2 regions of the Paenarthrobacter aurescens genome follow, and region 1 is predicted to be linked to the other one. Evidence: riboswitches for the same ligand, from Rfam matches in the RefSeq annotation. Region 1 holds a riboswitch; the other holds the start of a gene.
What was found. Region 1 has a riboswitch for S-adenosylmethionine ahead of ABI796_RS05120 (hypothetical protein). Riboswitches for the same ligand answer to the same signal wherever they lie in the genome.
Positions count from the first base shown of each region.

Region 2: linked by a shared signal. The riboswitch ahead of ABI796_RS17545 (DUF1737 domain-containing protein) and the one ahead of ABI796_RS05120 (hypothetical protein) in region 1 are both predicted to bind S-adenosylmethionine.

Region 1 is NZ_CP157456.1:1,069,874-1,073,076, reverse strand. Features, by position in the region: gene ABI796_RS05125 (sodium:solute symporter) at 1-1,450, shown strand, start outside; SAM riboswitch class IV at 1,789-1,908, shown strand; gene ABI796_RS05120 (hypothetical protein) at 1,925-2,242, shown strand; gene ABI796_RS05115 (hypothetical protein) at 2,239-2,430, opposite strand; gene ABI796_RS05110 (VIT1/CCC1 transporter family protein) at 2,696-3,203, shown strand, end outside.
Region 2 is NZ_CP157456.1:3,778,005-3,781,207, reverse strand. Features, by position in the region: gene ABI796_RS17555 (O-succinylhomoserine sulfhydrylase) at 1-891, opposite strand, end outside; gene ABI796_RS17550 (rhodanese-like domain-containing protein) at 892-1,302, opposite strand; gene ABI796_RS17545 (DUF1737 domain-containing protein) at 1,299-1,565, opposite strand; SAM riboswitch class IV at 1,579-1,690, opposite strand; gene ABI796_RS17540 (SulP family inorganic anion transporter) at 1,774-3,203, opposite strand, start outside.

The DNA.
Region 1 (3,203 bases):
GTGGGGCAAGTCCCGCACCAAGAACAACAGCGACTTCCTGGTGGCCGGCCGCCGCTTGGGACCCTTCCTTTACACAGGCACCATGGCTGCAGTGGTCCTGGGCGGCGCATCCACCGTGGGCGGCGTCGGCCTGGGCTACAAATTCGGCATCTCTGGCATGTGGCTTGTTGTGGCAATCGGTTCGGGCGTGCTGCTGCTCAGCCTCCTGTTCGCCGGCACCATCCAGAAGCTCAAGATCTACACGGTCTCCCAGATGCTGACCCTCCGCTACGGCAGCACGGCAACGCAGACCTCGGGCATTGTCATGCTGGCGTACACGTTGATGCTGTGCGCTACCTCTACCGGCGCGTACGCCACCATCTTTGTGGTCCTCTTCGGCTGGGAGCGTTGGCTCGCCATCGCAATCGGCGGCGCGATCGTCCTGGTCTACTCCACCATCGGCGGAATGTGGTCCATCACCCTTGCAGACCAGGTCCAGTTCGTCATCAAGACCGTGGGCATCTTCTTCCTCATGCTCCCGTTCGCCCTGAACGCTGCCGGGGGCCTCGACGGCATCCGTGCACGCGTCGATGAGAGCTTCTTTGACATCGGTGGCATCGGCCTCCAGACCATCATCACCTACTTCGTCGTTTACACCCTGGGCCTCCTGATCGGCCAGGACATCTGGCAGCGCGTCTTCACCGCCAAGACCCCCACCGTGGCGCGCTGGGGTGGCGCCACCGCTGGCGTCTACTGCATCCTCTACGGTTTCGCTGGCGCCCTGATCGGCATGGCGGCCAACGTTGCCCTTGCCGGCGTCGAAATCGCTGCCAAGGATGACGTTTACGCCGAGGTGGCCACCCGCCTCCTGCCCATCGGCATTGGCGGCCTGGTGCTCGCCGCTGCTGTGGCCGCCATGATGTCCACCGCCTCCGGTGCACTCATTGCTGCGGCCACCGTGGCCCGCGCAGACGTCATGCCGTTCGTTGCCAGCTGGTTCGGCAAGACGGTGGACACTTCCGACTCCGACAACCCTGAGCACGACGTCAAGGCCAACCGTTACTGGGTCCTCGGGCTGGGAATCGTAGCGATCATCATCGCCATTTCCACCAAGGACGTGGTGGCAGCGTTGACAATCGCCTACGACATCCTGGTGGGTGGCCTGCTGGTGGCCATCATCGGCGGCCTGGTGTGGAAGCGCGGAACAGGCATTGCCGCAGCATGGTCCATGGCTGCCGGTTCAGTGGTAACCCTGGGAACCATGATCATCCTCGAGATCAATGCGGAAGTTCCGCTGGACGGCATCTATGCCAACGAGCCCATCTACTTCGGCCTGATCGCCTCGGCACTGGTGTACGTAGTGGTTTCGCTGGCCAGTAAGCCCACCGATCCGGCCGTCATGAAGGCTTGGACGGACCGTGTGGCCGGAACCCGCGTGGCAGAGGAAGAACTCACCACGCCCGCCCCGTAAGCAAGGGCAAAGAAACAAGCAACGCTCGACGGCGGCGCCTCCCCTTTACGGGGCGGCGCCGCTTTGCGTTGGCGTACTGAGACGCAGAACTCGAGTGGCGTTGCGGGGCCCGCTCTGCGCCCCAAAACAACCACAAACCACGCACACCAGGCCCCACAACACCAGGGGCTCCACGTTGCGGGGCCCGCTCTGCGCCCCAAAACAACCACAAACCACGCAAACCAGGCCCCACAACACCAGGGGCTCCACGTTGCGGGGCCCGCTCTGCGCCCCAAAACAACCACAAACCACGCAAACCAGGCCCCACAACGCAGGGGTGTGGGGTAGGGTGGTCCCAGCTTCAAGAGATGTGGCGCCAAGCTCCGACTTGCCACACGCCAACCCCATGTTCACGGGTGGTTCGGATGAGGAAGCGGCCCGTCCCGGACCAGAGACAACCGAGCGGGCAAGAGCACTCCCCCAAGGAGCAATCCCTTGCCGTACCAAGGCGATACCACCCACCCCGCAAGCACCCCAGCAGCAGTAAGCACCCCAGCTCTAACCGCCGCCGGGACGGTGATGGTGATTCCCGCCGTCGACCTCTTCCTGGGCACGGTGACAATTACTACCAAGGCAGGAACGGAGCACTTCAGATATTCCGAACCGCAGCTGATAGCTCAGGCGCTGGCCCAGGCCGTCCGGCCGACGCGCTGGTGTGTAGCCACGAAGACCCTCACGGTGGCGGTTGCCGGCGCAGGCAAACGCGCAGGCGTGGAAAGGAACTTCGCCCTGAACCACGCACAGCAGCGCTAGATTTCCTCGTCTTCTTCGCGGAACTCTTCGGTCTCGTCAATGGGGACTACGCGTTCGTCGTCCTCAGGTGCGTCTACTTCCTCAACCCAGGGTTCGTCCACTTCCTGGTCCTCGGCGTAGTCGTAGGCCGGGTCGGACTCGATGGTTGTCCGTTCCGGGTAGTTGCCGTGTGATTCGGTGGTGTTCATGATGCAACCTCCGTCTCGTGGGCCTGTTCTCCCAGGCAGTTCAGCCCGTTGACCCGAATGCAGGAATCCAAGGGTGGGAGGCCCCCATTCCCCTGTCCCTCCATCTGAGCACCGGCTCAACCGAGGGTCAAGGAGCCCCGGAAATTACGGTGCGCCGAACATTCCCACTAAGGAATACCGGCCAAAAATCCGCGGGAATAAGCGGTAGTGTGGGGCATGCAATGGGGCCGCTACTACCCCACCCAGCACAGGAGATAAAGTGCAGATGCACCAGGAATCCACCAGTTCGTCGAGCCCCGCTCCGGACCCCACCCCCGATTCGGCAGCAGCCGGGAACGCCGGCACCCCAGCAGCTGCACCGTCGAACGCGGACATCCGCCGCTGGCGCCAGTACCTGGCCGATGAGCGCGCCGAGGCTGCCGTCTACCGTGAGTTGGCCCAGCGGCGTGACGGCGAGGAGCGCCAGATCCTTCTGGCCCTGGCCGAAGCTGAAGGCCGGCATGAGGCCCATTGGCTCAAGCTCCTTGGCGAGCATGCCGGAATGCCCAAGGCAGCATCCACCCGTAGCCAGTTCCTGGGTTTCCTTGCCCGCAACTTCGGCTCGGTTTTTGTGCTCGCGTTGGCTCAGCGCGCCGAGGGCCGTTCCCCTTACGGCACCGAACCTGCAGCAACTCCTGCCATGGTGGCCGATGAACAAATCCATGAAGAAGTGGTCCGTGGCCTTGCCACCCGCGGACGCAACAGGCTTTCCGGGACCTTCCGCGCTGCTGTTT
Region 2 (3,203 bases), 1.6 Mb from region 1:
GTGGGACTTGAGCAACGGGTACTTGACCCAGCTGATGGCAGGCTGCTGCTCGAGCCACTCTGCGATCTTCAAGGCGGACGCCGAGCTGTGGTTTACGCGCAGCCCTATTGTCTCAAGGCCCTTGGTCAGCACCCAGGCATTGAACGCGGACAACGAGGGGCCGGTGTGCCGCATGAGTTGCTTGACCGGACCATCAATGAATTCCTTGGTGCCCAGGATCGCGCCGCCCAGGACACGTCCCTGGCCGTCGATGTGCTTGGTACCGGAGTACACGATCACATCGGCGCCCAGCTCACCGCAGCGTTGCAGCAGGGGAGTGGCGAATACGTTGTCCACCACCACGGTGGCCCCGGCGGCATGCGCCAGATCACTGACCGCGGCGATGTCCACGATCTCCTGCATGGGGTTGGAAGGTGACTCGAAAAAGACCGCAGTAGTGGGCTCGGAGAGGGCTTCGCGCCACTGGTCCAGGTCCGGGCCGTCCACGAACACCGTATGGACGCCCCAGCGGGGCAGGATCTCATTGAGGATCACAAAGCAGGATCCGAACAAGGACCGGGCAGCTACCACGCGGTCGCCGGCAGCCAGGAGAGCGCCCAAGGCGGTGAAGACCGCAGACATCCCTGAGGCCGTGGCAAAGCATGCCTCGGTTCCCTCGAGCAGCCGCAGCCGCTCCTGGAACGTTGCGACGGACGGGTTGCCGTAACGGGAGTAGACGAAGCGCTCGTCCTCACCGGTGAAGGCACGCTCGGCCGCAGCGGCGGATTCATAAACGAAGCCTGAGTTCAGGAAAACGGGTTCGGACGTTTCCTGGAAGTTGGTACGGTCAAGGCCACCGCGGACGGCCTGGGTGTCAGGGCTCCAGCCGGCGGCGTCAGGATTGAAGGTCACTTACTCGGTCCCCAGATTCGTAGGCAGGCCACGGTTCTTCCAGCCGTTGACCGTGCGTTCGCCGTAGCGGTCCGGTTCGCCTTCAAAACCTTCCAGGACGTTGTAGGAGGTATAGCCGGCCTGCGTTGCGGCAATCGCGGCGGAGATGGAGCGCTGGCCGGAACGGCACAGGAACACAAGTTCAACTGAATCGTCCTCGGGTGCCTGCTGCCGCAAGTCCTCGATGAAACGGGAGTTGGGGATGCCGCCGGCGAGGTTCCACTGGATGAACAAGGGATCGTTTTCCGTGGCTTTGGTGTCCGGGATTCCGATGTGGGCCCATTCACCCTCGGTGCGGACATCCACCAGGATGGCGCCCTGTTCGAGCTTGGCCCACGCATCGTGCGGGGTCAGGTCACCTGCGTAGCTCATGCGTGGCCCTCGAATGCTTCGTTGTCTTCGTAGTTCTCAAGCTGGTCAACTGCACTGGCCACAGCGGCATCGGCATTGGCGATTGCGGCGGGCAGCACGATCGCTTGGGCCACAATGACGTCCGTGCCATTGAAGGTGGCTGCGGGGCTGCCATGGAGCACGTAGCCCTCGGCCAGGGCGTTGTGGATCCGCTCACAGAAATCACGGGTGTCAGGGCCTGTGATCAGGCGATAGGAAAGTTTTTCTTCAGTGGGTTCAGGCATAGCTGGTGCTCCTCAGTCACGCTTGCAGTTCGAGTTGTCGATACGCCGAGTAGTCACCTGAGGCACCCCGCCGGAGAGAGGGTTGCCGACCAGCAAGTCAGGGCTTTGCGCTGGTACTCATTACTCAAGAAAAACGTAACATCCACGGGCCTCGGGCTGCACTTGCGGGCTGTTGTCCGGCCGTCATGTTGCGTAACCGGCGGCTTCTTCATACTTTGTCCTTCAACTCACGGACGGCGGCACCCACCGTGGGGAAGAAATGGTCGGGCGTGAAACGGGCGGCTGTGCCAAGCCGGATCAACTTGTCCTTGACCGGTCCCTTCAGTTCGGCGAACACGAGGTCCACACCTTTGCTGGCCAGCCACTCGTCCAGCGTGACGAGGTCATCCAGTGCCGTGGTATCAATCCCGGTAATGGGCTCTGCGGCGAGAATAACGTGGGTAACCGGTGCTGAATTCCCCTCCGGGGCTTCGTCAAACTGTTCGCGGACGAAGGCGGCCAGAACCTGCCCGTTGCCGAAGAAGAGAGGCGCATCAAAGCGGAGGATCAGGAGTCCGGGGATGCGGGCGCCATCAGGATGCCGCTCGAGGTCGTGGTACCCGGGGAGCCCGTCTTCAGCTCCGAGTTCTGTCCGGTACGGATCCCAGGCCCTGCGGACAAAGTCCAGAAGTGCCAAGGCTATGGCCACCACGATTCCCTGCAGCACACCGACGGTAAGGACTCCCAAGAATGCCGCCAGCATCACCACTGATTCGCTGCGGCTCAGGCTGAGGAGCCGTCTGACGCCGGAAGGGTCAGCCAAGGCAATAGCAGCGGCAATGACCACCGCGGCCAGCGTTGCCGAAGGCAGGTATCCGGTAACCCCGGGTGCCAGGAGCATGAAGGCAAGGACCAGCACGGCACCAACCACCCCGGTCATCTGGGATTTGGCACCGGCGTCCACCGCCACAGGGGTGCGGGAGGTGCTGCCGGAGATGGGGAATCCGCCCAGCAGTCCGGTGGCCGTGTTGGCTGCCCCCAGCGCAGCCATCTCCCTGTTGCCCGAGACTTTCTTTCCTTCCTTGGCTGCCAGCGACTGGGACAGGACACCGGTGTCCGCGAAGGCCATAAGGGCAATGCCTGCGGCTGCGGGAAGCAGCGCCAGAGCATCCGCCCAGCCGATTCCTCCGAGCGCCGGCATTGGAAGCCCCTGAGGCAGGACGCCGGTGACCTTGACGTCGTCGTCCAGGCCCAAAACAGCTGTGGCAACGCACGAGCCAACCACCGCCAGCAGGACGCCCGGCACTTTCCATTTCAGGAGTCGCGGGATCCAAATGAGGGCAAGTGAACCGACGCCCAACAGCAGCGCAGCGATGTTGACCTCCCCGCCCAGCAATCCGGTGGTGACCTTTGCAAGCTTCTGCCAGATATCGCCGTCGGCCTCTATCCCCAGAAACGCCGGAAGCTGCGATAACGCCACCAGCAACGCGATTCCATTCAGGTACCCGAGCCTGATGGGTTTGGACAGCAGCCCGGTGATGGCGCCCAGTTTCAGCGCTGAGCCGGCGATCATGATGATCCCCATCAACACAGCCAACAGCCCGGCGAGGGCCACCGCCCTTTCACTGTTCCCGGCCGCGAGCGGCACAATAGCGGCAG